DNA from 4 places in the Cupriavidus sp. FW305-F7 genome. Region 2 is predicted to be linked to each of the others. Evidence: predicted binding sites of a transcription regulator. Region 2 holds the regulator's gene; each other region holds the start of a gene.

Region 1 (7,214 bases), on a different contig from region 2:
CACCAGCGTGCCGGTGGCGGCAATGCCGGAGCGCGCCACGGTGAAGCCGGCATCGATGGTGTCGAACAGCTCCGCCTTCCAGGCTTCGATCGGGCGGTCGTAGCCGATGGCTTCGATATGGGCCGGCAGGGCGGCCGCCAGCGCGGCACCGGCCTGGCTGGCGGGATCAAGCAGCAGGCGCTTCACGCCGGCATTGGCCAGCTCGGTGGCCAGCAATGCCGGCCAGGCCGCCTCGCTGGCGCACCAGACCTCGGCATGCAGGCCTTGCAGTGCCGCCAGCATCGCGCCGGTCAGTTCGCCAATGGCGGGCGCGCCGTGGCGGCGTGCCTCGAAATGGCCGTCGATGCGGCGGTCGAGTTCCGCGGTGCCTGGGGAAGGTGCAGGCGCGGCAGCGCGCAGCCGGCCGAGCATGCGTTCGCGGGCGCCGGGCGTGCTCATGCGGCACCTCCGGTACGGCGCCACAGGAAGGTGGCCAGGTGCTCCACCTGCAGCGGGGCGTGGTCATGCGCCGCGGTATGGCCGATATTGAGCAGGCAGCCGCAGTCGGCCGAGACCAGCCGGTCGCAGCCGGTGGCGCAGGCCGAGGCCACCTTGTCGCGCACCATGGCGCCGGAGATATCGGGATGCTTGAGCGAGAAGGTGCCGCCAAAGCCGCAGCATTCTGATTCGCGTTCATGCTCCACGCGGGTCACGCCCGGCAGCGCGTCGACCAGGGCCACGCCGTGCTGGCGCGTACCCATTTCTCGACGGGCGCCGCACGAGGTATGCAGCACGATGCGCTCCTGCGGCTGGCCCGCCGGTGCGGCATCGCCAAAATCCAGCTTCAGCACATGGAGCAGGAACTCGCCCAGTTCATAGATGCGTCCGGCCAGTTCCAGTGCCTTGGGGCCGGCCACCGGATCGTCGGCAAAGAGCTGCGGCCAGTGGTGGCGCATCATGCCCGCGCACGAGCCCGACGGCACGATCACCGGCCAGGGCTGGCTGAACAGGTCGAGCTGGGCGCGCGCCACCGCACGGGCCGCGTCGGGGTTGCCGCTGCTGTAGGCGGGCTGGCCGCAGCAACTCTGGCCGCGCGGGAAGTGCACGGTGAGCCCTTCGCGTTCAAGCAGCCGCACGGCGTCGAGGCCGGCCTGCGGCACGAACATGTCGACCAGGCAGGTGGCAAACAGGTAGGCCTGCGCGGGGGCAGGGCCGGTGGGGTACTGACGATCCTTCATGTCTCGCTCCGGACGTGCTGGGGTCGCACGTTTCGGCGCATAATTCCCGCTTCTGCGCGGCGGTACAAATTGGTTGGACCAATCTGCCCGGCGACCCGCGCAAGCTCAGGAGCGAGGACATACGGAATGACGGCAGCGGCAGCAAGGCACGGGCGCACCCGCGGACGCGTGGAGTCGGTCATGCGCCGGATCGAGACCGCGCTGCTCGACGGCACCTGGCCGCCCGGCACGCGGCTGCCGGCCGAGCGGGTGCTGGCCGGGCAATACGAGGTGGCGCGCAACACCGTGCGCGAGGCGATCCAGCGCCTGGCCGCGCGCGGCCTGCTGCAGAGCCGGCGCGGTGCCGGGGTCTACGCCACCGACCAGCTGCGCGCCGGCATTGCCTCGCCCTGGGGCCAACTGGTGGCCGACCACCCCGCGCTGCGCGACGACATCCTGGAGTTCCGCCGCGTGCTGGAGGGCGCGACCGCGTATTTTGCGGCGCTGCGCGCGGATGCCGCTGACGTGAAACGGATCCGCGCCCTGATGGCCAAGCTGGAACGCGCGCGTGCCGCCGACGACAAGCAGGCAGAGGCCGATGCCGATGCGCAGTTGCATGACGCCATCGCCCAGGCCTCGCACAACACCATGTTCCTGCACCTGCATACCAGCGTGATCGGCATGCTGCGCGAGCACATCACCATCAACGGCACCGGCCTGCGCGAACAGGACGACGGCGCCTCAGACCTTCTGTTGCTGCAGCACCGCACGCTGTGCGATGCGATTTGCGCGCGCCGCCCGGAAGAGGCGCGCACCGCCATGCAGACCCATATCGACTTCGTGCGCAGCCGGGTGGAGCAGGACGGCGCCTGAATCAGGTATTGGTCCTACCAACGCTGCGGCATGCCGGCCGCGGCACTCAGATCAGCCCGGCGCCGGCAAGCTCCCGCTTCAGGTAGGCGTAGAAGATCGGTCCGGCGATCACGCCCGGGATGCCGAACAGCGTTTCCATCAGCAGCATCACCGTCAGCAGTTCCCACGCCGCGGCCTGGATGCGCGCACCGATGATGCGTGCGTTCAGGAAGTACTCCAGCTTGTGGATCACCACCAGGAACACCAGCGACGCCACCGCGATCGGCAACGACACCGACAGCGAGGCCACCACGATGGCGGTGTTGGAAATCAGGTTGCCCAGCACCGGCAGCAGCCCGGCCACGAAAGTGATCACCAGCAGCGTCTTGGTCAGCGGCAGGTGCACGCCAAAGAGCGGCAGCACCAGCAGCAGGTAGATCGCCGTCAGCACGGTGTTGATGGTCGAGATCTGGATCTGCGCGAAGATGAACTGCGAGAACGCCTGCTGCAGCGTGCGTGCGCGCGCCACCAGCGCCGCGGCCAGCGGCCGGCGGTTGGGCCGCACCACCGCGCGGTACAGCGCCACCATCGCGCCGATCACCAGCCCGATCAGGATATGCACCAGCGTGCGCAGCACCTCGGCACCCAGCTTCTGCGCCATCGCGGCATGCTCGCGCAGCGTCTCGATCAGCGTGTTGGCCAGCTCGTCCACGCCGTTGGGCAGCGCATCGCTGAGCCACGGCGGCATCTGCCCACGCGAGCGGTCGATGATGTCGGCCACATGGTTGAGCAGCCCGTCCAGGGTATTGCCCTCGCCACTGACAAAGCGCACCAGCAGCCAGCCCGCCAGCGTCAGCGCCAGCAGGATCAGCGCCGACAGGATGGCCACGGCCAGGGCGTCGTGGCGCTGGTTCAGGCGCTTCAGGCGCGGCGCCAGCACGTCCACCAGCGAGTACAGCAGCAGCCCGGACAGCAATGCCGCCACCAGGTTGGCGTGGAGCACGGTCCAGAGCGCCAGGGCGGTCAGCAGGTAAGCGACGGTGCCGACGCTGTACCACGCGGCCGGCAGCAGGCGCGGGGTGGTGGTCGGGTCGGGGTCTTTCATCGGGGTCTCCGGCATGCAATTTGCTCAAATTTATTCTGAATTCTCGCCGATCCAGATGTTGTTCCTGAGTCAGGCCGTGTGCGCTGAGGCGATGTTGGCATCACGGCACACGCAAAGGCTGTCTATATTAGGGGGAATCGTGCCCGGCAAGGCGCCTGGCGCACCGCTGTCATCGTTTTCCCCAGAGCCCAGGAACGGAGCGCATGGCCTACACGCACACCATCGGCACCCACCGCCACGTCTTTGCCGACCTGCGCACGCTGCTGGCCCGGGCCAGCCCTGCGCGCTCCGGCGACGCGCTGGCGGGCGTTGCCGCGGCCAGCGAGCAGGAGCGGATGGCCGCGCGGCTGGCGCTGGCAGAGGTGCCGCTCAAGCAGTTCCTGACCGAGGCGCTGGTGCCGTATGAGGACGACGAGGTCACGCGCCTGATCCTGGACCGGCACGATGGCGCGGCCTTTGCCGCCATCGGCGCCACCACCGTGGGCGACCTGCGCAACTGGCTGCTGCTGCATGAGACCGACAGCGCCACGCTGGCGCGGGTGGCGCCGGGGATCACCCCGGAGATGGCCGCCGCGGTCAGCAAGCTGATGCGCAACCAGGACCTGGTGGCGGTGGCGCGCAAGTGCCAGGTGGTGACGCGATTTCGCAGCACGGTGGGGCTGCCGGGCCGGCTCTCGGTGCGGCTGCAGCCCAACCACCCGACTGACGATCCCAAGGGCATTGCCGCGTCGATCATCGACGGGCTGCTCTATGGCTGCGGCGATGCCACCATCGGCGTCAACCCGGCTTCGGACAACCTGGGCGCCATCGTCTCGCTGCTGCGCATGATCGATGAGCTGCGCAGCCGCTTCGACATCCCCACGCAATCCTGCGTGCTGACCCATGTCACCAACACGCTGCGCGCGATCGGGCAGGGCGCGCCGGTGGACCTGGTGTTCCAGTCGGTGGCCGGCAGCGAGCGCGCCAATGCGGCCTTTGGCATCAGCCTGTCGCTGCTGGCCGAGGCGCACGATGCCGCGCAGGCGCTCGCGCGCGGCACCGTTGGCGACAACCTGATGTACTTTGAGACCGGGCAGGGCAGCGCGCTGTCGGCCAATGCGCACCACGGCGTCGACCAGCAGACCATGGAGGCGCGCGCCTACGCGGTGGCGCGCGCGTTCTCGCCGCTGCTGGTCAATACGGTGGTGGGCTTTATCGGTCCCGAATACCTGTACGATGGCAAGCAGATCATCCGCGCCGGGCTGGAAGACCACTTCTGCGGCAAGTTGATGGGGGTGCCGATGGGCTGCGACGTCTGCTACACCAACCATGCCGAGGCCGACCAGGACGACATGGACACGCTGCTGACGCTGTTCGGCGTGGCCGGCATCAATTTCATCATGGGCGTGCCCGGCGCCGACGACATCATGCTGAACTACCAGAGCACCTCGTTCCACGATGCGCTGTACCTGCGCGAGGTGCTGGGGCTGCGCCCCGCGCCGGAGTTCGAGGCCTGGCTGCAGCGCATGGGCATTGCCGATGCCAGCGGCAGGCTGCTCGAGCCCGCCGCGCGCCAGCCGCTGCTGCAGATGGCCCACAGCCTGTAAGGTGCAGCCGATGACGGCCAGACGCCCGCCTCCCGCCGCTCCTGCCAACGCCGATGCCGATGCCGACCCGTGGCAACGCCTGCGCCAGTTCACGCGCGCGCGCGTAGCGCTGGGCCGTACCGGCCACAGCCAGACCACCGATGCGGTGCTGGCCTTCGGGCTGGCCCATGCGCAGGCGCGCGATGCGGTGCACCTGCCGCTGGACGTGGGCGCGGTCACCGCGGCGCTGGATGCGGCGGGGGTACAGAACCTCGCCGTGCACAGCGCGGCGCCGGACCGCGCGCACTACCTGCGGCGCCCCGACCTGGGCCGGCGCCTGGACGATGCCAGCCGCGCGCGGCTGGCCGCGGCACGGCCGGGCGACGCGCCCGATGTGGTGTTCGTGGTTGCCGACGGCCTGTCCGCGCTGGCCACGCAGACGCACGCGCTGCCGTTGCTCGATGCCACCCGCGCGCGCTTGCCGCAGACATGGCGCATCGGCCCGGTGGTGGTGGCCGAGCAGTCGCGCGTGGCGCTGGGCGACGAGATCGGCGAGCTGCTTGGCGCGCGCCAGGTGGTGATGCTGATCGGCGAACGGCCCGGCCTGAGCTCGCCCGACAGCCTTGGCATCTACCTGACCCATGCGCCGCGCACGGGCCGCACCGATGCCGAGCGCAACTGCATCTCCAACGTGCGCCCCGAAGGCCTGCCGTATGCGCAGGCCGCCGACCGGCTCGCCTTCCTGCTGCGCGGCGCGGCGGCATTGGGCCGCTCGGGCGTGGACCTGAAGGACGACAGCGTGCCGGCGTTGCCTGAAGGCTGAAGCGTCTGCATCCCCCACCCGCCAGCATGCAAAACGGCCACCGCGCGGGTTCGCAACCCGCGTGGTGGCCGTTCAGTGGCCAATAAAAAGCGCCGCTTACATCATGCGGCGCGAAAACTGCCCGTGCCCAGCGTCCGACATCAGCCGCGAGAACTGTTCGCCGCTCATGTGCACCAGTTCCTGGTGGTCGCCGCCTTCGAAATACACGTCGGGCTGCGCCATCAGGCTGTCGTCCACATAGGTCTGCATGCCGTAGGCCATCGCGACCGGCGGGATCGCGCCGAGGTCGCAATCCTTGAAGATCTCGCGGATCTCGTCCTCATGCGCCAGTACCAGGTTGCGCCCGGTCTGTTCGCAGATGGCGGCCATGTGCAGATGGTGGCTTGAAGGAATCACGGCGGCGACATAGCCGCGGTCATCCTCCAGCAACAGCGTCTTGGCCAACCGGTCCCCGGGAACATGCGCGGCCTCGGCAGTGGCCATGCTGCTGAGGGTGTAGGGGTGGCGGATGATGTCGTACTGGGTGTTCTTGCTGCTCAGGCAGCTTGCAAGCGTGCTAGCCAGGGCCATGGTAGCTCCTCAGGTGCGGATGCGCCGACGGTTATCCTTGTGCTCCTACTATAGTCCGTGGCGCCGCTGCCGAAGGCGACGCGCCCAGGGTCTGTTCCATATGGGAACAGACCCTTCTATGAGGGCGAGGATGTCAAGCTCCTCCGGGATTGAATTTCCATAGACATGACTGGCACGATGCTTTCTCCTTGCAAGCCTCGAATCTTCGTGGGCTGACACGGCGTGAAACCGAGATCGGGGTTACTTAAGGCCGGGACCCAGCCCCGGTCTACCTTCTATCCGTGCCCGGCGCAAGGCCGGGTCACCACATACCGCATGCGCGAGGCGCTGGAACACCCCTGTTACCTGCGCGCGCCCCATCTAGAAGAACGGCTACCCGCTGGGGGCAGCCCGAGTCTGTTACGGGCGCGCTGACCTGCGATCGTTACCGCTTAGCCTTCCATACTCAGGCGGCATCACGTTGCGACTGGTTTGAAGCTGGCCTCGACTGGAATCTCGCCGTACTCGAGATAGCGCCACAGGCCAATAGCCAATCGCCGTGCCAGTGCCACAATACCGATGCGCCGCATGCGCTTGCCACCTGGCGCAAAGCGCTCATTGAACCATTGGGTGAGCTGACTTGCAGGCTGGTAGCGTAACCAGCTCCACGCCAGTTCAATCATCAGCCAGCGGGCTCGTTTGTTGCCAGCCTTGCTGATGCCTTGCTCGACCTGGCTTTCGCCGCTGCTGTAGGGCGTCGGCGCCAAGCCCAGGGAGCTGGCGACTTCGCGTCGGTTGTGAAAGTTCCGCCAGCCAAACAGTTCCTTGACCAGGATCCAGGCACTGCCGACGCCAATCCCGCGCAGCCGCGCGAGCAGGGCGATCGCCGGCTGCGCGCCGGTCTTTACGGTCGCGTGCTGCTGGGCTTCGATCGTCCTGATCTGCGTAACCGCCAGTGACAGTCGCGCGACACTGCGCTCGATCTCGGCGCGCAGCCCCACAGGCAGTTGCGCGCCATGATCGTTCCACCAGTGCGCCCAGGAACGGCCACCGACGTGGGCGACCCGCAGGTTGTGCAATACCAGCAGCGAGCGAATTCGGTTGCTGAGGGCGGTGCGTTCCTG
Region 2 (7,214 bases):
CTCGGCGTGCAGCCGCGTGACAATGCGCCGCAGCGCATCCAGGCATTCGCCCAGCAGCTCCAGCTTGCAGTCGATGATGTCGGGGGGCAGCACCTCGGCGCGGGCGACCAGCAGGCCGTCGTCGCGGGTGTCATGGCTGACGATATGGAAGCGCTCGCGGCCGCGCGCGCGGATCAGCAGAACGCCCAGCTGCTCCATGTTGCAGTCGACGATTTCCGCCAGGCAGCCGACCAGCTCGGGCACGGTAGGCTGGTCCGGCCGGGCCACTTCCTCGCCGCTTTCGATCAGGCAAACGCCAAAGGGTGTGTTGTCGCGCAAGCAGTTGCGCACCATGTCGACATAGCGCGCCTCGAACACGCGCAATGGCAGCCGTCCACCGGGAAACAGCACGGTGTGCAACGGGAACAGCGGCAGGTTGTCGAGCGTCCGTGGCGGAACTTCTGATCCCGTGGGACGGTAGAGGTCGGTCGAGGACATGCAGTGCCAGCTTGGGTATCGCGCAGCAATGGGCCAGCCGGCCAACGCGGTGCGCAGATGCCAGTGATGCCAGTGGGCAGTCCCGCCTGCGTCAGCCCGCCGGTGCGAGCTCTCGGTGTCTCACCAGCACATTACCATGCGCCCGGAAGTAGTTGGCAAGCCTTTCCGTAATATAGACCGAGCGATGCTGCCCGCCGGTGCAGCCGATCGCCACGGTCAGGTAGCTGCGGTTGTCGGCAATGAAGCTTGGCAGCCACTTTTCCACATAGGCGCGGATATCCTCGGCCATTGCCAGCACCATTGGCTGGGCCTGCAGGAAGTCGATCACCGGCGTGTCACGCCCCGTCAGCGGGCGCAAGGCCAGGTCGTAATAGGGGTTGGGCAGCGAGCGCACGTCGAACACCATGTCCGCATCGCTGGGCACGCCATGCTTGAAGCCGAACGACTCGAACAGCAGCGTCAGCCGCTGGCTGTCGTCGCGGATCAGCTCCTTGATCCAGCTGCGCAGCGTATTGGTGCGCACATTGCTGGTGTCGATGCGGTGCGCGGCCTCGGCCAGCGGGCTCAGCAGCGCGCGCTCCATCTCGATCGCTTCCATCAGCGCGGTGTCGTTGAAGGCCGGTTCAACGCCAGGGCCCGGCATGCCGTCGGTACGCACCGACAGCGGGTGGCGGCGGCGCGTCTCGGAATAGCGCTGCACCAGTGCGTCGGTGCTGGCGGTCAGGAACACCACCTCGACCTGGTGCTCCGCGGCCAGCGCGCGCACGGTGTCGGGCAGCTGGTCGAGCGACTCGCGGCTGCGGATGTCAGTGGCGACGCCCAGGTGCGTATAGCCCTGGCTGTCGAGGTAGCGGGTCAGTTCCGGGATGAACTGAGCCGGCAGGTTGTCCACGCAGTAGTAGCCTGCGTCTTCGAGCACGTTCAGTGCGACGGACTTGCCGGAACCGGATATGCCGGTGATGAGGATGATGCGCATAGCAACTGAAGCATAGCATCACGTGATGAAGGCGTCATGACACCACGCACAAAGCAAGCATGGCGAACCTCGCGGTTCGCCATGCTTTTGCCGTCAGTTTGCGGCGCTGGGTGCGGCTCAGGCTGCCTTGGACAGGCATTCCTTCATGTAGGCCTTGTATTCGTCGCCCTTCTTGCCCTTGCCCGACTTGCTGCAGGAAGCCATTTTCTCCTGCTGGGTCTTGGACGCGCCCTTGGACAGGCACTCCTTCATGAACGCCTTGCGTTCGTCGCCCTTCTTGCCGGCGGCTTGCGTATTGCAGGCCTTCATCTTGTCCTGCTGGGCGTTGGCTGCGGGCTTGTCCGGGGTAGCCGGGGTGGCGGGCGTGGCAGGCATGGCCGGCGTTGCCGGTGCGGTGGCCGCTGGCTTGGCTGGCGTGGCGGGGGTTGCCGGCGTGGCCGTGGTCTGTGCAAAAGCGCTGGCGGCGATCATCGGGGTGACCAGCGCGCACATCGCGATCAGTTTCTTCATGCTTGCTCTCCTGGATGTGGAAAACTTCATGGCCGCGCGCCATTGCCGGCGTTGCAGCTTCCGTAACGGGCGCGATGCCCATTACAGCACAAAACGGAGCATGCCTGAAGAACGTTGACGTTCTGCGTCAACGCCGTTGTAAGCAAATGAAAACGCTGGGGCTCAGAGCAGGCGGCCCTGGCCGCGCGAAACCGCATCGGCCTGCATCGCGGCGCGCTGCCGGTCCATGAAGTCGCGCAGCGTATCGATGCCGCGCAGGCGCAGGATGGTGTTGCGCACCGCGGCCTCGACCAGCACGGCCAGGTTGCGCCCGGCCGCCACCTGGATCTTGACCATGTGGATCGGCAGGCCCAGCACGTCCAGGTATTGCGAATCGAGCGGCAGCCGCTCGAACTCGCCGTCGTTGCGGCGCACCAACTGCACCACCAGTTTGATCTTCATCTTCCGCCGCACCGCGGTCTCACCGAAGATGGTCTTGATGTCGAGCAGGCCCAGGCCGCGCACTTCAAGCAGGTTCTGCAGCAGCGGCGGGCAGCGGCCTTCGATAAAATCCGGCCCCAGGCGCACGAAGTCCACGGCATCGTCGGCCACCAGCCCGTGGCCGCGCGAGATCAGTTCCAGGCCCAGTTCGCTCTTGCCCAGGCCCGATTCGCCCATGATCAGCACGCCCATGCCCAGGATGTCGAGGAAGACCCCGTGCATGGTCACGCGCGGCGCGGAGATGCGCGACAGGTACAGGCGCAAGTGGTCGATCACCGCGGCCGACGACACCGGCGTGGTGAACAGCGGCGTGGACGAGCGCGTGCAGCGCAGTTCCAGGTCGGGCGGCGGCTCCATGCCGTCGGCGATCACCAGGAAGGGCGGCTCCAACAGGATCAGCTCGCCCATCTGGCGCTTGCGGGTCTCATCGTCCAGCCGCTGGTAATAAGTGATTTCGGGCTTGCCGAGCACCTGGATGCGGTTGGGGTGGATCAGGTTCAGGTGGCCCACCAGGTCGGCGGCGGAGGTGGCTTCGCGGGCGAACTCCACGTCGAAGGCGCGGTCCGCGCCTTCCAGGCCGGCCACCCACGAGAGTTTGATGTCGGCTGCGTTGTCGTCGAAGATGGACTGGGAGGTGACGCCGGTGAGTTCCATGCGGTATGACTGGTGGGGCGGTTTGCGAAGCGCCTGGCGCCTGCCCGGTCTGGTGCCGGCCCGCCTGGGGGATCAGGGGATCAGGGATGCCATGCGATCAGCAGCTGATGGACGGCATCGGGCGTCGGCAGCGTGGCCAGTCCTTCGCGCATGTCGCGGTCGGAAAGCAGTTGCGCGATTTCTGACAGGATTTCCAGGTGCTGCTGCGTAGCCTGTTCGGGCACCAGCAGGAAGATCAGCAGCGATACCGGCTTGCCATCCGGCGATTCGAACGGAATCGGCTCGGCCAGGCGCATGAAGGCGGCCAGCGGCTGCTTCAGGCCCTTGATGCGGCCGTGCGGGATCGCCACGCCGGCGCCCAGGCCGGTGGATCCCAGCGACTCGCGCGCGAACAGGTTGTCCGTCACGATGGCGCGCGCCACACCATGGTTGTTCTCGAACAGGAGCCCGGCCTGCTCGAACACACGCTTCTTGCTGGTGACGCTGACGTCCAGGGTGATGTTGCCGGGTGGCAGCAATTTGGCCAAACGATTCATGGGCGATGCGCAGGATTTCAGTTAGCGGGCAGATCGTTCCGCGGGGCAGTGGGCTGGCTCCGGGCTGCCGTTGGCCTGGCCGGAGGCGTCCGGCCCATTATAGAGCAGCGACTACCCCCGTATTGTGCAGCGCAGCGGGGCAAGCCGGTGCAGAACGATACATGGTGATGCAATCGTGCCTCCGGGCCGGGAGCCGGCGCACCGATGCGGGGCGCGGCCAGGATTCCCTCTCTTTGTATGGCGCAGCATACACCTTGGCGCTGCGCTTGCGAACACTCTTGCCCATTCGGGTGAAAAGCGTTGGCTCCGGCGCCACAGCCGGGCCGCACCGCCAGTGCGGGCGCGGCATGCCGGCGGCAACCCGGAACGCAAGGGCGCAAAAAAGCCGCGCTTCGTGGCGCGGCTTGCCTGTTCAATCCTGATTCAGCAGCCCGCTGCGGGGCTGCCGGGCACGGTCATTGCTGCATTTGCGCTGCGGCCATCTGGTACTTGACCGCTTCGCGGTCGTGGCCTTGCACGCGATCCTTGTAGCGGATCACCTGACGGTCCAGCTTGTCGACGAGTGCGTCGATCGCTGCATATAGGTCTTCGTGATGCGCCTCGACAAAGATGTCCTTGCCCTTGAGATGTAGATTAATTTCCGCGTACTGACGCCGGTCCTTTTCCTTGTGGTTGTCGACAGAGAGCAGCACGCTAACGCCAATGACCTGATCGAAATGCCTGACGATTCGCTCCAGCTTCGTTTCCACGTACTCACGCAGAGGGGGCGTGATGTCCAGGTGGTGTCCACTGATCTTGAAGTTCATAGCGCTTCTCCTTCTGAAAGAGCCTCACCAGGCAGGCGGTGGGCTCGGCTACAAAGACTTGCGGAGATTGACTGCGGGGATCTTCAGGGCTTCGCGATACTTGGCAACAGTGCGGCGCGCAACAACAAAGCCTTGCTCACCCAGCAGTTCGGCAATGCGACTGTCGGAAAGGGGATTCCTCGGGTCTTCGGCTCCTATCAGTTGCTTGATCAAGGCGCGGATGGCCGTTGATGAAGCCGCGCCACCGGTTTCGGTGGACACGTGGCTGCCGAAGAAGTACTTCAGTTCGAAAGTACCCATCGGCGTTGCCATGAATTTATTGGTCGTCACCCGGGAGATGGTTGACTCGTGTAAACCCAGTGTATCGGCAATCTCCCGCAAAACCAAGGGGCGCATGGCGATTTCGCCGTGACTGAAAAAGTTCTTTTGACGCTCGACAATGGCCTGCGAGACACGCAGGATTGTGTCGAACCTTTGCTGGATGTTCTTGATCAGCCAGCGCGCCTCTTGCAGCTTTTGCTGCAGTCCGGCCGTGCCGGACTCACCCTTCGCGCCACGCAGGATTTGGGCATACATATCGTTGATGCGCAGCCTCGGCATCACATCCGGATTGAGCTGCGCGATCCAGCCGCCGCCACCCTTGCGCACGAACACGTCCGGCACCACAAAGTCCGCTTCCGGGCGGCTGTACGCATGGCCGGGGTAGGGCGCCAGCGAGCGGATCAGTTCGTGTGCGGACTTCAGTGCCACTTCATCTACCTGCAGTGCCTTCTTCAGCCGCGTGTAGTCGCGTACTGCGAGCAACTCCAGGTGATTGCTAACGATGTTCAGCGCCAGTTCGCGTTGCGGGTGCGTCAGGCGTCGCAACTGCAGGGCCAGGCACTCGGCGGCGTTGCGCGCACCCACGCCGGGCGGGTCGAAACTCTGCAGCAGCGTGAGGATGGCGTGGACTTCGTCGATCTCGAACTCGAGTTCTTCCGGCAACTCCGTGCAGATCTCCTCAAGCGATGCGCTCAGGTAGCCATCGTCGTCGAGCGATTCGATCAGGAAGATGGCCAGGCCTTTGTCGCGCGCCGAGATCTTCAGCGGCGTGAGCTGCTCCATCAGGTACTCGCGCAGCGTGGGCTCGGCCTCGCGCAGCTGCATCGGCGTTTTTTCATCCTCGTCGCCCTGGGGGCGGCGGGCAAAGTCGTCCAGGCTCCAGTCGCCGCTGCCGTAGTCGTCGCCGTTGCCGCTGTCGCCATAGCTGTCGTCGTCACCCGCGCCGTCGGCGCGAGCCTCGCCATTGCCCTGGGGCTCAGCCGGGGCGGGCGCCGGTGCGCTCTGCAGGTTGACCGAGCCGTCGGCCGCCACGCGCAGCGGGCTTTCGATCCAGTCGTTCTCGCGCTCGAGCAGCGGGTTTTCCGTCAGCGCCTGTTCGACCTCTTGCTGCAGTTCCAGCGTGGAGAGCTGCAGCAGCCGGATCGACTGCTGCAGTTGCGGGGTCAGGGCCAGATGCTGGGAAAGACGGAGCTGTAGCGACGGTTTCATGCGAGCTATTCTATGCGCATCTTTCCGTTGTTGGAACGGAAATTGCTATCGCTTATGCGGTCCGATCGCCGCTGGCTGTGGGAGGGCCCACGCGCGCCCGCGAAGAGGCCTGCCGCTCGCGGGCAGGCCGTTAAGTCACATGCGGAAGTTCTCGCCCAGGTAGACGCGCCGCACTGCGTCATTGGCGATGATTTCCTCGGGCTGGCCCGCGGCCAGCACCGTGCCTTCGCTGATGATGTAGGCGTGGTCGCAGATGCCGAGCGTCTCGCGCACGTTGTGGTCGGTGATCAGCACGCCGATATTGCGTGCCTTGAGGAAACTGACGATGCGTTGGATCTCGCCCACGGCGATCGGGTCCACGCCGGCGAAGGGTTCGTCCAGCAGGATGAAGCGCGGCGACGACGCCAGCGCGCGCGCGATTTCGACACGGCGGCGCTCGCCGCCCGATAGCGACAGCGCCGGGTTGTTGCGCAGGTGCGCGATCTGCAGGTCGTCGAGCAGCGAATCCAGGCGGCGCTCGATCTCGGTCTTGGGCAGCGGCTTGCCGTTGCTCACCTGAAGCTCCAGCACCGCGCGGATGTTCTCTTCGACGTTGAGCTTGCGGAACACCGAGGCTTCCTGCGGCAGGTACGATAGCCCCATGCGCGCGCGCTCGTGGATCGGCAGGCCGCTGATGTGGTCGCCGTCGAGCACGATATCGCCTTCGTCCAGCGCCACCAGGCCCACGATCATGTAGAACGAGGTGGTCTTGCCCGCGCCGTTAGGCCCGAGCAGGCCGACCACCTCGCCGCTCTTCACGTCGAGCGAGACGTCCTTGACCACCGTGCGCGAGCCATAGCGCTTCTTCAGGTGGCGCACGACCAGCGTGCTGCCGCCGGGAAGGACGGTGGAGGCTTCGACGGAAGGCTTGTCGGCGATGGTTGCGGTATCGGTCATTGGCACGGTCTGGCGTTCAGGCGTTTCTGGCGCGGGCAGGCAAGCCGGCGCCAGGCGTCAGGGTTTGTTGGCAGGCGCGGGCGCCGTCTTCAGGTCCAGCGGCGAGCCGCCATTGCCCGTGGCGCCGGCCTTCTGGTCCTGGCGCGGCGACAACACCGCGCGCACGCGACCGGACGGATTGGCGGCCGCGGCGTCGCCGCTGCCGCCGCCGGCGGCCGTGTAGAACTCCTTGCGGCTGTCGTAGGTCAGCACCGCGCCGCGGATCTCATCGACCTGCTTGGCGCCCTGCAGGCGCGCCATGCGGGCATT
Region 3 (7,214 bases), on a different contig from region 2:
CAGGCGCAGCCGCGCTACTGGCGGGCGCGACCGCCGGCGCCGCGTTAGCGAGTCAGCTGGCCTTGCGGCGGCGCGTGCGGGTGGCGGGCGTGGCTGGCTCGGCCGCAGCGGGCCTGGCGCGGCTTCGTGCCGGCGGTACTGGCCGGGCCGGCTCCGCACCGGCGATGCGCCGTTCGCGCAGATGCGCCTTGGCGCGCTGCAGGCGGGGGGCGACGGTGTCCGCGCGCGCCAGCGCCACGCCGGCGGCCAGGACGTCGCCCAGCACCAGGTGGCTGATGCGCGACGTCATCGGCGTGTAGACCTCGCTGTCTTCCTCGACGTCGGAAAACACACACACGTCGGCCAGCCGAGCCAGCGGCGAGCCGCTGTGCGTGATCGCCAGCACGCTGGCGCCGCTGCTGCGCGCCAGCGTGGCGGCGGTCAGCATGTCCCAGGTGCGGCCGCTGTTGGAGACCAGCACGGCCACGTCGCCACGGGCGAGCAGCGCGGCCGACATGCTGAACACATGCGGGTCGGAATACGCAACGGTCGGCATGCCCAGGCGGAAGAACTTGTGCTGGATATCCAGCGCGACGATGCCGGAGTTGCCGCAGCCGTAGAACTCGATGCGCCGCGCGCCGGCGAGCAGCTGGATGCCATGCTCGATCTGGTCGGCGGAGAGCGCATTGCGCACGCTCATCAGCGTGGCAATGGTGCGGTCGAAGACCTTGCCGGCGATGTCCGCGGGGCGGTCGTCGGCCGCTACGTCCTGGTGCACGAAGGGCGTGCCGCCACCGACGTTCTGCGCGAACTGCAGCTTGAATTCGCGGAAGCCGTCGTAGCCCAGCGCCGCGCAGAAGCGCGCGATGGTGGGCTGCGACACGCCGGCGCGCTCAGCCAGTTCGGGCATCGACAGCCGGATCACGGCGGCGCCATGCCGGGCGACATAGTCGGCCAGGCGGCGTTCAGAAGGGCGGAGCGTGTCGTAGACGGCTAGGATTCGGTCGCGCATGGCGGCGGGGTGGCAGTGTCGGGGGTTCGGATATGTAGAGATTCTACATCGGATGGCGCCGCATCTTGCCCGAAATGGTGCGTCGTCCGCCCTCGGGGTTTGCCCTGATTCCGGGAATTTCTGCGCAATTGTGATGCATGAGCAGGTCGACGGCGCGCTTGTGCTCGGTATAATGGCAGCGATCTGTAGAAAATCTACATGCGATGGCGCGGCATTGCCGCGCTGCCACCCAGCCCACAAGGAACGTCTCCGCCATGCCTTCTGCCGTCCATGCCGAGCTTCTTGCCGTCACCGAGCGCATCGTTGCGCGCAGCCGCGCCAGCCGTGCAGCCTACCTTGCCCGCTGCGAGCGCGCGCAGGCTGAACTGGGGCCGCTGCGCGGCATGTCCTGCGCCAACCTGGCGCACGGCTTTGCCGCACTGCCGGCCAACGACAAGCTGAAGCTGCGCGTCGACCATGCGCCCAACCTGGGCATCGTCACCGCGTACAACGACATGCTGTCGGCGCACCAGCCGTACGAGCGCTACCCCGCCGTGATCCGCGAGGCCGCGCGCGCGGTCGGTGCGGTGGCGCAGGTGGCTGGCGGCGTGCCGGCGATGTGCGACGGCATCACGCAGGGCAACCCGGGCATGGAGCTGTCGCTGTTCTCGCGCGATGCGATTGCCATGGGCACCGCGGTGGCGCTGTCGCACAACACCTTTGATGCGGCCCTGATGCTGGGCGTGTGCGACAAGATCGTGCCGGGACTGCTGATGGGCGCGCTGCAGTTCGGCCACCTGCCGATGGTGTTCGTGCCGGCGGGCCCGATGGCCAGCGGGCTGCCCAACAAGGAGAAGGCGCGCGTGCGCCAGCTATACGCCACCGGCCAGGTCGGGCGCGATGCGCTGCTCGAGGCCGAATGCCAGGCCTACCACGGCGCCGGCACCTGCACCTTCTACGGCACCGCCAACAGCAACCAGTTCCTGATGGAAATCATGGGCCTGCACCTGCCGGGCGCGGCCTTCGTGCACCCGGACAGCGGCCTGCGCGATGCGCTGACCGCGGCGGCCGCGCAACGCGCGATCGCCCTGCGCGCGCGCGGCGACGAATACCTGCCGCTGGCGCGCATCGTTGACGAACGCGCCATTGCCAACGCCATGGTCGGCCTGCTGGCGACCGGCGGCTCCACCAACCACACCATCCACCTGGTGGCGATGGCGCGCGCCGCGGGCATCGTCATCGACTGGAATGATTTCGACCTGCTGTCACGCATCACGCCGCTGCTGGCGCGCGTCTACCCGAATGGCTCGGCCGATGTGAACCACTTCCATGCCGCGGGCGGCGCCGGCTTCGTCATCCGCGAACTGCTGCAGGCCGGTCTGCTGCACGAGGACGTGCAGACCGTGGCCGGCCCCGGGCTGGCCCGCTATGCGCAGGAGCCGGTGATGACCGACGGCGTGCTGCGCTGGCGCGACGGCGCGGCGCACAGCGGCGACGCGCAGGTGCTGGCGACGGTCGCGGAGCCTTTCTCGGCCGAGGGCGGGTTGCGGCTGATGCAGGGCAACCTGGGCCGCGGCGTGATCAAGGTCTCGGCGGTGGCGCCGGAGCACCGCGTGGTCGAAGCCCCGGTGCGGGTGTTCGATGCGCAGGAGGCGCTGCAGGCGGCCTTCGATGCGGGCGAGCTGACCGGCGACCTGGTCGCGGTGGTGCGTTTCCAGGGGCCGAACGCCAACGGCATGCCCGAGCTGCACCGCCTGACTCCGGTGCTGGGCGCGCTGCAGGACGCCGGCCACAAGGTGGCGCTGGTGACCGACGGCCGCATGTCCGGCGCGTCGGGGAAGGTGCCGGCGGTGATCCACGTCGGCCCCGAGGCGCTGGCCGGCGGCGCGCTGGCGCGCGTGCGCGATGGCGACCGCATCCGTGTCGATGCCGTTGCCGGCACGCTGCAGTGGCTGGGCGACGAAGGCGAATTCGCGGCGCGCGAACTGGCCGCGGCGCCGGACGACGATTTCGCGCAATTCAGCCTGGGGCGCGGCCTGTTCGGCCTGTTCCGGCGCCACGCGCGCATCGCGGAAGAGGGCGGCAGCGCACTTGACCTGTCTGAGGCGGATGCCGAGGCCGGCGCAGGCCGGCGCCAACGTACCGCAGCGGCGCAATCCGTCGCACAATAGCCAGGCCTGAGGCCGATTTTCCCCTGAAGTTTCCTGCGGGGCGGCAGCGCCCCCGGGCGTCCTTGCGCCGCCGCAAGGACGCCCAGCTGGACCGACAAGGACAGACAAGGATGGCGACACCATCCGATACCAAGACCGACGGAGCAGACATGATCTATATCCTGATGGGCGTTTCCGGCAGCGGCAAGACCACGGTCGGCCAGTTGCTGGCGCAGCGCCTGGGCTGCGGCTTCCATGACGCCGATGCATTCCACAGCGACGCCAACAAGGCCAAGATGCACGCGGGCATCCCGCTGACCGACGAAGACCGCTGGCCGTGGCTGGCGGCCATGCGTGCCGCCATCGACGCGGCCCGGGCCGAAGGCCGCACCCATGTGTTCACCTGCTCGGCATTGCGCCAGGCCTACCGCGACCGGCTGACTCCGCCCGACGGCGGCGTGACCTTCGTCTTCATGAAGGGCGACGCATCGCTGATCGGCACGCGCCTGTCCGCGCGCACGGAACACTTCTTCAACCCCGACCTGCTGCAAAGCCAGTTCGATACGCTGGAAGAGCCCAGCGACGCGCTGGTGCTCGACATCCGCCAGTCCCCCGAGGCGCTGGTCGCCACCATCCTGCAGGCCACGGTGTCGCAGGGCGCCGGCGCGGCGCGCTGACCGCGCCGGCCGTTCCGGTCGGCTCGTTCCCGCGCAGCCCGCAAGCGGCCGCCAGCCTGGCTGGCGGCCGTTTTTGCGTGCGCTGGCAGACATCTTGCTAGTTCACTTTCCGTGCCGGCCGGCACCCGCCAGCTTGCGGGATTCGCCGGTACGGGTATGCTGAAAGGGCCAGTGACTCGACAGTATCGCCGTGGGCGCCCCGAACGGGCAGGCGCGGCGGGCTGGGGACAGGAAAGCCAGGGCAAAACCAGGGCAGCCGGTAGCGACCACGAAGTCGCAATGAAGCGGTAGCACCGGAAGCCCGCGACATGGAGGAACGGCCATCATGGCGGGGCGGTATTTCGACGAGATGCTGGACTGGCGCACGGACGGGGCGCAATTAGTCATCCAGGCGGGGCAGGCATTGCCTGAAGGCGCGGTGCGCCCGCATTACCGGCATTTCGCTGACTGGCTGGCGCGGCAGTCTGAAAGCACGATGGGCAACAAGCGCGCCGAGGCCGACCTGATCTTCCGGCGCGTGGGCATTACCTTTGCCGTCTACGGCGACAAGGATGAGGCCAACAGCGGCACTGAACGCACCATTCCGTTCGACGTGATCCCGCGCATCTTCCCGGCCAGCGAATGGGCGCTGCTGGAAAAGGGCCTGCGCCAGCGCGTGGCCGCGCTCAACCGCTTTGTCCACGATATCTACCACGGCCAGGACATCATCCGCGCCGGCGTGATCCCACCCGACCAGATCTACAACAACGCCCAGTACCGGCCCGAGATGCTCGGCGTCAACGTGCCGCACGACATCTATGCGCACGTGGCCGGCATCGATGTGGTGCGCGCCGGCGAGGGCGAGTTCTACGTGCTGGAAGACAACCTGCGCGTGCCCTCGGGCGTGTCGTACATGCTGGAAAACCGCAAGATGATGATGCGGTTGTTCCCGGATCTGTTCGCGCGCAACCGCGTGGCGCCGGTGGCCCACTATCCTGACCTGTTGCTCGACATGCTGCGCGGGGTGTCGCCGCAGGCCATTGCCGATCCTACCGTGGTGGTGCTGACACCGGGCATGTACAACTCGGCGTACTTCGAGCATGCCTTCCTGGCGCAGCAGATGGGCGTGGAGCTGGTCGAAGGCAGCGATCTCTTCGTCGAGGACGACCACCTGTTCATGCGCACCACGCAGGGCCCGCAGCGCATCGACGTGATCTACCGCCGCGTCGACGACGACTTCCTCGACCCGCTGGTGTTCCGCCACGATTCCTCGCTGGGCGCGGCCGGCCTGCTGTCGGTCTACCGCGCCGGCAACGTGACCATCTGCAATGCCATTGGCACGGGCGTGGCCGACGACAAGTCGATCTATCCGTACGTGCCCGACATGATCCGCTTCTACCTGGGCGAAGAGGCGATCCTCAGCAACGTGCCGACCTATATGTGCCGACGCCCGGACGACCTGCAGTACGTGCTGGACCATATGGAAGAACTGGTGGTCAAGGAGACCCACGGCGCCGGCGGCTACGGCATGCTGGTCGGCCCGGCCGCGACGCGGGCCGAGATCGATGCCTTCCGCGAAGTGGTGAGGGCGCGCCCGGAGCAGTACATCGCGCAGCCGACGCTGGCGCTGTCGACCTGCCCGACCTATGTGGAGTCGGGCATCGCGCCGCGCCATATCGACCTGCGCCCGTTCGTGCTGTCGGGCAAGGAGGTGCGCATGGTGCCCGGCGGCCTGACCCGCGTGGCGCTGCGCGAAGGCTCGCTGGTGGTGAATTCCTCGCAAGGGGGCGGCACCAAGGACACCTGGGTGCTGGAACGATGAACGCGAACCACGTGATGACCGCCGCAATGACCGCCATGGCGACCGCCGCCATGCCAGGAGAGCCCGCATGCTGAGCCGCACCGCCGACCACCTGTTCTGGATGGCCCGCTACACCGAGCGCGCGGAGAACACCGCGCGCATGCTCGACGTCAACTACCAGACCTCGCTCCTGCCGCAATCGGCCGAGGTGGCCGAGCAGGGCTGGTGGGCCATGCTCGATATCTCCGAGCTGACCGACGTCTTCGACCACAAGTACGGGCTGCTGTCGCGCGACGATGTGATCGACTTCATGGTGCGCGACATGACCAACGCCTCGTCCATCATGAGCTGCCTGCGCGCGGCGCGCGAGAACGCGCGCGCGGTGCGCGGGTCGCTGACCACCGAGGTCTGGGAGACCGTCAACACCACCTGGCTGGAGGTGCAGCGCCTGATCGCCGACGGCGTGCTGAAGGAAGACCCGTCGCGCTTCTTCGAATGGGTCAAGTTCCGCTCGCACCTGGCGCGCGGGGTGCAGTTCGGCACCATGCTCAAGGACGATGCCTTCCACTTCATGCGGCTGGGCACGTTCCTGGAGCGCGCCGACAACACCGCGCGGATCCTCGACGTCAAGTTCCAGGCATCGGGCAGCGACGAGAGCGATGCCAACCGCGACCAGAACGATTTCTATCACTGGGCCGCGGTGCTGCGCTCGGTATCGGGCTTCGAGGTCTACCGCAAGGTCTATCGCGCGGTCATTACGCCGCAGCGCGTGGCCGAGCTGCTGATCCTGCGGCCCGACATGCCGCGCTCGCTGGTGTCGAGCATGGACGAGGTGGTGGCCATCCTGCACACGGTGCGCAACCAGCAATCGGCGGAAACCGAGCGCCAGGCTGGTAAACTCCACGCCGACCTGAAGTACGCGCGCATCGACGACATTTTCGCTGTCGGCCTGCACGCGTACCTGACCAGCTTCCTGGAGCGCATCGGCGATCTCGGCAATGGCATCAGCCGGGACTTCCTCGTGCCGCTGCTGGCTGCCTGAGATGGGCCGCCGGCAGCCTCCATGTGCCGCCGCGCCCTGATACCGTGAAATACAAGATCCACCACCATACTGTTTACCGCTACGCCGAGCCGGTGCGCCGCAGCGTGCACGAAGTGCGGCTCGAGCCGCGTTCGGGCCCGCTGCAGACCGTGCACCGATGGCAACTGGTCGCGCCTGGCAATCCGTCAGCGGCGCATGACGGCTTCGGCAACATCGTGCACAACTTCACGGTGGCCGGACCGACCAGCACCATTTCGATCGAAGCCAGCGGGGAGGTGGAAGTGCTGCAGCCGCATGGCGACCTCGACCGGGACGGCCACCATGCGTTCTGCGACGCACCGCCCCCCGGCGAAGCGCGGGTGTCGCCGCTGTACTTCCTCGGCAGCACGCCACTGACCTCGGCTCCGCCGGAGATGCAGGCGTTTGCCGCACCGTTCCTGGCGGCCGGGCACGAGATTCCGGCGCTGCTGGCGCTGGCCCAGGGGATTGCGGAGCGGGTGCGCTACAAGCCCAACACCACTGACGTCGGCACCTCGGCGGCCGAGGCCTTCAGCCTGGGCAGCGGCGTGTGCCAGGACCAGGCGCAGGTGATGGT
Region 4 (7,214 bases), on a different contig from region 2:
GCGGCTGCCCGCCAGCCGCAAGATCCTTATCCATATCAACAATACCAACCCGGTGCTGGTGGAAGACTCGCCCGAGCGCGCAGAGCTGGCGCGGCACGGCATTGAGGTGGCGTACGACGGCATGGAAATCGCACTATGACATCTGCCATTCCCTCCAACTCCCTCATCGCCTGGACCGAGGCCGAGTTCGAGGCCCGCCTGCGCGCCATGGAAAGCGGCTACCACATCCACCATCCCTTCAACCAGCGCATGGCGGCGGGCCAGTGTTCGCCAGCGCAGATCCGCGCATGGGTGGCCAACCGCTTCTACTACCAGGACAACATCCCGCTGAAGGACGCCGCCATCCTGTCCAACTGCCCCGAGCGCGACACCCGCCGCGAGTGGGTGGTGCGCATCCTTGACCACGACGGCACCGACACCCAACCCGGCGGCATCGAGGCCTGGCTGCGCCTGGGCCAGGCGGTGGGCCTGGAGCGCGAAGCGCTGCTGAGCCACCGGCACGTGCTGCCCGGGGTGCGCTTTGCCGTCGATGCCTACGTCAACTTTGCGCGCCGCGCGCCGTGGCAGGAAGCCGTGTGCTCGTCGCTGACGGAGATGTTCGCGCCCGCAATCCACAAGGAACGCCTGGCCGGCTGGCCCACGCATTACCCGTGGATCGAGGCCGCCGGGCTGGACTACTTCCGCTCTCGCATTCCGCTCGCGCAGCGCGACGTGGACCATGGCCTGCGCGTGACGCTGGGCCACTTCCGCAGCGCGGCGCAACAGCAGCGCGCCCTCGACATCCTGCAGTTCAAGCTCGACGTGCTCTGGTCGATGCTCGACGCCATCCAGCAAGCCAACCCATGACAGCCAGCACGCAAGACCTCGCCAGACCGACCCTGCACCGGACCTTTCGCCTGCAATGGGAAGCGTCCCAGCAAAGCTGGGTGCTGCTGTACCCGGAAGGCATGGTCACCCTCAACGACAGCGCCGCCGCGATCCTGCAGCGCTGCGACGGCAGCCACACGCTGGACATGCTGATCGACGACCTGCAGGCCGCGTTTGGCGTGCAGGGCATCGCCCCGGAGGTACATGCCTTTGTCAAACATGCCATCGAACGCGGCTGGCTGGTCTGAGGTCCCGCCCGGCCCGCCGCTGTGGCTGCTGGCCGAGCTGACCTACCGCTGCCCGCTGCATTGCGCCTTCTGCTCCAACCCGGTGGACTATGCCCGGCATACGGCCGAGCTGAGCACCGCGCAATGGTGCGATGTGTTCAGCCAGGCGCGGGCGCTGGGCGCGGTGCAGCTCGGGCTGTCCGGCGGCGAGCCGCTGCTGCGCAAGGACCTGGAGATACTGGTCAGGCATGCGCATGGCCTGGGCTTCTACACCAACCTCATCACCTCCGGCGTGGGCCTGACCGACGCCCGCCTTGCCGCCCTGCGCGAAGCCGGCCTGGACCATATCCAGCTGTCGTTCCAGGACTCCACCCGCGAGCTCAACGACTTCCTGTCCAGCACCCGCACGTTTGACCTGAAGCAGCGCGTGGCGCGCATGATCAAGGCGCACGGCTACCCGATGGTGATGAACTGCGTGCTGCACCGGCATAACCTGCCGCATGTCGGCACCATCATCGAGATGGCCCTGCAGATGGGCGCCGAATACCTGGAACTGGCCAACACGCAGTACTACGGCTGGGCCTGGGAGAACCGGCTGGCGCTGCTGCCCACCTATGAGCAGCTGCGCGAGGCCGAGGCCGTGGTCCGGCAGTACCGCGCGCGCATCGGCAGGCAATGCCAGATCCTGTTCGTCGTGCCTGACTACTTCGAGGCTCGGCCCAAGAAGTGCATGAACGGCTGGGGTACCACCTTCCTTGGCGTGGCGCCCGACGGCACCGCGCTGCCCTGCCACGCGGCGCGCATGCTGCCCCGCCTGGCGCTGCCCAATGTCACCACGCAGGGGCTGCGCGAGATCTGGACCGAAAGCGATGCTTTCCGCCGTTTCCGCGGCACGCAGTGGATGCAGGAACCCTGCCGTTCGTGCGACCAGCGCGAGCAGGACTACGGCGGCTGCCGCTGCCAGGCGTTCCTTGTCACCGGCGACGCCGCCGCGACAGACCCGGTGTGCGAGCGCTCCGGCGCGCACGACAAGGTCAGCGAGATCGTGCTGCAGGGCCGGCTGGCCGTGGCGCAGGCGCGCGAACAAGCGATGGTATTTCGCAGCGATGGCAACTCGCTGCGGCTGAGCAGCGGCCAGCGGTAAGAAAGAAAAGACCCCGGCATGGCAGGCGCCAGCCGGGGTACCTTGCCGGCAAGCCGGCATCGTCAAGACAGTCGCCGGCCTCAGCTGGCACTCAACACCCACTCCGCCAGCTTCTTCGCGTCATCCTCGCCAAGGCTGCCATGCGGCGGCATCGGAATCCGCCCCCACACGCCCTTGCCGCCTTCGCGGATCTTCTTTGCCAGCCGCTCCGCCGCCTGGCTGTCGCCCTTGTACTTGGCGGCCACCTCGGCAAACCCCGGCCCCACCAGCTTTGACTGCATGCCATGGCAGGAAAAGCAGCCGCTCTTGTCGGCCAGGGCCTGCATGTCGGCGGCCGTGCCGGCCAGTGCCGCGCCCGGCAGCAGCGCCGAAACCACCGCCAGCGCCATCCATTCCTTCTTCATACCTGTGTCCCTCTTCGTCCCATTTCGACCCGTTTCGTCCTGTTGCAACCGCGCCCGGCGCACGCCGCGCACCCATGATGCGATGCGCGCGTGCGCCGGACCGTGTCACCTCCCGCCGGCTCAGCTCTTGTGCAGCTTGAACACCCACACCGAGCCGCCCTGCTCCAGGAAGTTCACGCGCTTGGCCACCTCGCCGCCCCACAGCGGCACCGCACCGCCCCAGCCGGACACCACCGCCACGTACTGCTCGCCGTTCTCTTCCCAAGTGACCGGGGGCGCCACCACGCCGCTGCCGGTCTGGAACTGCCACAGCTCCTTGCCGGTCCTGGCGTCGGCCGCCTTCAGGTAGCCTTCCGGCGTGCCCCAGAACACCAGCCCGCCGGCGGTGGTCATCACCCCGCCCCACAGCGGCGCGCTGTTCTTGACCTCCCACATGATCTTGCCGCTCTTGGGGTTGATGGCCCGCAACGTGCCGATATAGTCCTCGTTCAGCGGACGGATGGTGAAGCCCGCGCCCAGGAAGGCAGCACCCTTCTTGTAGCTGATGGGCTCGTTCCAGATATCCATGCCCCACTCGTTGGCGGGCACGTAGAACAGGCCGGTCTGCGGGCTGTAAGCCATCGGCTGCTGGTTCTTGCCGCCAAGGAAGCCCGGCGCGGCAAACACGGACTTGCCCTTCTTCTCGTCGCTGCCGGCGGCGGGGTCGCCGGGACGGCCTTCGGCGATGTAGTTGGGGCGACCGCTCTTCAGGTCGATGCCGGTGGCCCAGGTGATCTTCTTGACGAAGGGGAAGGCGTTGACCAGCTTGCCGCTGGCCGCGTCGTTGACGTAGAAGAAGCCATTGCGGTCGGCCTTGCCGCCCATGCGCTTGCCGTCCAGGTCGAAGGTCACGAACTCATTGACGCCATCGAAATCCCAGCCGTCGTTCGGGGTGTTCTGGTAGTGCCAGACGATCTTGCCGGTGGCGGGATCCAGCGCCACCGTCGAGGCCGAGTAGAGGTTGTCGCCCTTGCGGATATGGCTGTTCCACGGGCCCGGATTGCCGGTGCCGAAGTACACCAGCCCGGTGGCCGGATCATAGGTGCCGCCCAGCCAGGTGGCGGCGCCGCCGGTCTTCCAGGTCTCGCCCGGCCAGCTTGCGTTGGCGGTGCCGGTCACGCCGTTCTCGGTCTTGTTGCCGTCCTTGTCGTACTTGTAGCCCATATGGCCTTCCACCACCGGCCGCGACCACACCAGCTGCCCGGTTTTGGCATCGCGCGCCTCGACCCGGCCCACCACGCCGAACTCGCCGCCCGAGATGCCGGTCAGCACCATGCCCTTGACGATCATGGGCGCCGCCGTGTACGAATAGCCGGCAGCGTAGTCTTCCAGCTTCTCCTTCCACACCACCTTGCCGGTCTTCTGGTCCAGCGCCACCAGCTGCGCATCGAGCGTGCCAAAGATCACCAGGTTGTCGTAGAGTGCCGCACCGCGGTTCACCACGTCGCAGCACGGCATGATGCCTTCGGGCAGCCGGTGCTCATACTTCCAGAGCTTACGCCCGGTCTTCAGGTCCAGCGCATAGATGCGCGAATACGAGGCCGTCACGAACATCTTGCCGTCATGGATCAGCGGCTGCGATTCCTGCCCGCGCTGCTTCTCGCCGCCAAACGAGAACGACCACGCCGGCACCAGCTGCCCGACGTTCTTCGTATTGATGCGCGACAGCGTGGAATAGCGCTGGCCTTGCGGGCCCATGCCCCACGACAACACATCGCCGGGGCTCTTTGCGTCGTTCTCGATCATGGCATCGGTCACTGCCGCCTGCGCGGCCAGACTGGCCGCGGCAGCCGCAACCGCCATCACTACTCGTAACGTCCTCATTGCCATCTCCTCTCTTGTTTTGGGTTTCCCTGGTGCGCCACTGCGCCACACACCAGACATGCCTTTGGCAATTCCCATGCCAGTCGCATCCCCCCACCAGCACGCCGGTTGCGGCCCCGCTGCGTGATGGCGGCCGTGCCAGCGCGCAACACTGCGTTGCAGCTGCTCCAGAATTGAACAGCCCGCCACGGCTGGCCGGCGTCAGTGCCCAAGCGCGGCTTCCTCGCGCGCCGGGTAGAGATGGCCGACGTTGCGCAGGTACTCCGCGGGCATCGCGGCCCAGTGCGCGTAGGGCTGCGGCACCGGCATCGCCATGACCTCGGCCAGGTCCCGCCCCTGCGCCGCGGCCTCGCGCAGGCGCGTATCCAGCCATTGCAGGTAACCGCGCGTATGCGCGATGGCCTCTGCGCCGCCGCCGGCCGCAGGCACTGGCCCGTGGCTGGGGACCAGCACGCGCGCCCCGCTGTCGGCCAGCAGCGCCTGCAGCCGGTCCAGGCTGGCCTGCCAGCGGCCGATATCCGCGTGCGGCGTGGTCGGAATGCGTTGCCGGAACACCAGTCCGCCGGCAAAGACCACGCCCGCGCTGTGGTCCAGCACCACCAGGTCGTCGCCGGTATGGCCGTCCAGGCGCACGAGCTCCAGCGTATGGCGCCCGATCGTGCGGCGGCCCGGCGCCAGCGCGTGGGCAGCCGGCACGGACTCGGTGCCGCGCATCCAGTCGCCGCACAGGCGGTAGAGGTTGTCGGCATAAGCGGCGCCCTCGCGCCGCGCCCCGTCGATGGTGCCGGCCAGGGCGCTGCCGCGCACATCGGCATAGGCCTGGTTGCCGAAGAAATAGTCTGGATGCAGGTTCAGGTTCAGCACCAGCCGCACCGGGGCGGCCGTGACCGATGCAATCGCCTTGCGCTGCTGCTCGCCATACAGCCGCGACGGGCCGGTGTTGATGACCACCACGCCGTCGCCGGTGTCGATAAACGCCGTATTGATGATGTTGCAGCCGTTGCCGGGCGCGAAGTCGGCATTGGCGCCTTCCAGCAGCCACACGCCCGCGGCGATCTCGCGCGGGGCCAGGCGGTAGTCAGGAGGCTGCAGCGCGGCCTGCTGGGCGAGTGCCGGCGGCACGGGCTGGCCCGCCAGGCATAGCAGCAACCACAGTAGCAATCGTCGCTTCATGGGGACACCCGCGCCGCGATGCGGTTGCCGTTGTTGTCGTGGCCGGCCACCGTCATGCCCGGCGGCACGGCATCGCGCAGGTCGAAGGAGAAGATCGGATTCTCGGCAACCGGCTCATGCAGCGTCAGTCGCAGCAGCGGCTGCCGGGCCGCGTCAGCCAGGACCAGGGTCTCGATATGGAACGCCGGGATACCTGCCGCCAGGCCGGTATCCATCGGATGCATCACGCGCAGCCGCACGCGTGCCGCGGCCCCGCCGAAGCCCGGGAACACGCGCGCGTCCACGCGGTTGAGCGTGCGGCTCCAGCTGCCGTCGCGGCGCGTGGCGCCGGGCACCGTGCAGCCCCCGCCGCCGGCATCGACCAGCACGCTGCCGACATGCCAGGTGCCATCGCGCGTGCGCGCCGCCACCCGCACCGGCGATGCCTGTTCCAGCTTGAAGCGGAACGACAGCGACGGGCGCACCCGCAGCGGTTCGAACGCCAGCACCTCGCGGATCGGGTTGCGGTCCACCGCCACCACGATGCGATCCACTTCGCCCAGCGCCGAGGCATCGAAGGCGATCGGCACGCGCATGGGGTCTTCCGCAAACGCCGGCCCGGTCACCCTGACGCGGCTGTCGAACACCACCGGGCCAGTCTGCAGCAGCTCCTTCTGGATCCAGGCCCATTGCGGCGACTGCAGCGGATCGCTGTGCGCGATGACGGCGTCCGCTGCCCCGGCAGCCGGTACCGCCGGACTGGCCATGCCCAGTGCGGCCGCCATCAGCAGGACCATGCCCCGCGTCCGGCGCCTCATGCCTGCTGCCCCCGGCGCGCCATGCCGCGCTGCGGGTCGTAGCCCTGCAGCGCCAGCGCGAAGAACACCACCGCGCTGCCCGCCACCACCGCCAGGCTCAGCGGTGCCACCTGCCCGTACAGCGCAAAGCGGATCGCCTCGACCGCGTGGGTGAAGGGATTGAAGCGGGCCAGCTGGTACACCAGCTCCGCGCCCGACTCCTGCAGCTTCCACAGCGGATACAGCGCCGAGCTGATGAAGAACATCGGGAAGATCACGAAGTTCATGGTGCCGGCAAAGTTCTCGAGCTGGCGCACATGGACCGACAGCAGCAGGCCCAGCGCGCCCAGCATCAGCGCGGCCAGCGCCATGGCGCCCGTCGCCGCCAGCAGGTGCAGGGACTCGAAGCGGATGCCGAAGGCCATCGCCACCAGCAGGAACGCGGCCATCTGCAGCAGCGACAGCACCGTGCCCGCCGCCAGCTTGCAACCCAGCAGCCAGCCCCGCGGCAGCGGCGCGGTCAGCAGCAGCCGCATCACGCCCATCTCGCGGTCGTACACCATGGCCAGCGACGACTGCATGCCGTTGAACAGCGCGATCATGCCCAGCAGTCCGGGCGCCACGTAGATCTTGTATTCGATGTAGGTGTCATAGGGCGGCGCAATGGCGACGCCCAGCGCGTTCTGGAAGCCCGCGGCAAACACGAGCAGCCACAGCAGCGGGCGCACCAGCGACGACAGCAGGCGCCCGGGCTGGCGCA

What was found. The regulator sigma-54, encoded in region 2, starts transcription at its own class of promoters, with help from an activator protein. The targets are predictions, from matches to a motif close to TGGCANGNAANCTGCTTT.
Region 1: a site for sigma-54 is predicted at 3,163-3,180, ahead of AC3WL8_RS16990 (ethanolamine ammonia-lyase subunit EutB). Genes of this name have one in related genera too.
Region 3: a site for sigma-54 is predicted at 3,881-3,898, ahead of AC3WL8_RS25500 (circularly permuted type 2 ATP-grasp protein). Genes of this name have one in related genera too.
Region 4: a site for sigma-54 is predicted at 4,570-4,587, ahead of AC3WL8_RS06100 (PQQ-dependent methanol/ethanol family dehydrogenase). Genes of this name have one in related genera too.

The regions. Positions count from the first base shown of each region.
Region 1 is NZ_JBYSYC010000016.1:92,923-100,136, forward strand. It holds gene AC3WL8_RS16970 (LutC/YkgG family protein) at 1-438, opposite strand, end outside; gene AC3WL8_RS16975 ((Fe-S)-binding protein) at 435-1,217, opposite strand; gene AC3WL8_RS16980 (FadR/GntR family transcriptional regulator) at 1,398-2,069, shown strand; gene AC3WL8_RS16985 (AI-2E family transporter) at 2,116-3,153, opposite strand; gene AC3WL8_RS16990 (ethanolamine ammonia-lyase subunit EutB) at 3,357-4,739, shown strand; gene eutC (ethanolamine ammonia-lyase subunit EutC) at 4,750-5,541, shown strand; gene AC3WL8_RS17000 (aminoacyl-tRNA deacylase) at 5,638-6,111, opposite strand; gene AC3WL8_RS17005 (IS110 family RNA-guided transposase) at 6,567-7,214, opposite strand, start outside.
Region 2 is NZ_JBYSYC010000007.1:57,649-64,862, forward strand. It holds gene AC3WL8_RS08720 (LON peptidase substrate-binding domain-containing protein) at 1-477, opposite strand, end outside; gene rapZ (RNase adapter RapZ) at 569-1,453, opposite strand; gene AC3WL8_RS08730 (PsiF family protein) at 1,571-1,963, opposite strand; gene hprK (HPr(Ser) kinase/phosphatase) at 2,126-3,097, opposite strand; gene ptsN (PTS IIA-like nitrogen regulatory protein PtsN) at 3,178-3,633, opposite strand; gene hpf (ribosome hibernation-promoting factor, HPF/YfiA family) at 4,089-4,439, opposite strand; gene AC3WL8_RS08750 (RNA polymerase factor sigma-54) at 4,488-5,969, opposite strand; gene lptB (LPS export ABC transporter ATP-binding protein) at 6,105-6,905, opposite strand; gene lptA (lipopolysaccharide transport periplasmic protein LptA) at 6,963-7,214, opposite strand, start outside.
Region 3 is NZ_JBYSYC010000030.1:96,247-103,460, reverse strand. It holds gene AC3WL8_RS25520 (MurR/RpiR family transcriptional regulator) at 53-991, opposite strand; gene AC3WL8_RS25515 (hypothetical protein) at 1,035-1,247, opposite strand; gene edd (phosphogluconate dehydratase) at 1,246-3,141, shown strand; gene AC3WL8_RS25505 (gluconokinase) at 3,291-3,797, shown strand; gene AC3WL8_RS25500 (circularly permuted type 2 ATP-grasp protein) at 4,123-5,598, shown strand; gene AC3WL8_RS25495 (alpha-E domain-containing protein) at 5,666-6,619, shown strand; gene AC3WL8_RS25490 (transglutaminase family protein) at 6,664-7,214, shown strand, end outside.
Region 4 is NZ_JBYSYC010000004.1:268,945-276,158, forward strand. It holds gene pqqB (pyrroloquinoline quinone biosynthesis protein PqqB) at 1-139, shown strand, start outside; gene pqqC (pyrroloquinoline-quinone synthase PqqC) at 136-846, shown strand; gene pqqD (pyrroloquinoline quinone biosynthesis peptide chaperone PqqD) at 843-1,115, shown strand; gene pqqE (pyrroloquinoline quinone biosynthesis protein PqqE) at 1,087-2,238, shown strand; gene AC3WL8_RS06095 (c-type cytochrome) at 2,319-2,642, opposite strand; gene AC3WL8_RS06100 (PQQ-dependent methanol/ethanol family dehydrogenase) at 2,763-4,505, opposite strand; gene AC3WL8_RS06105 (quinoprotein relay system zinc metallohydrolase 1) at 4,707-5,678, opposite strand; gene AC3WL8_RS06110 (quinoprotein dehydrogenase-associated SoxYZ-like carrier) at 5,675-6,454, opposite strand; gene AC3WL8_RS06115 (ABC transporter permease) at 6,472-7,214, opposite strand, start outside.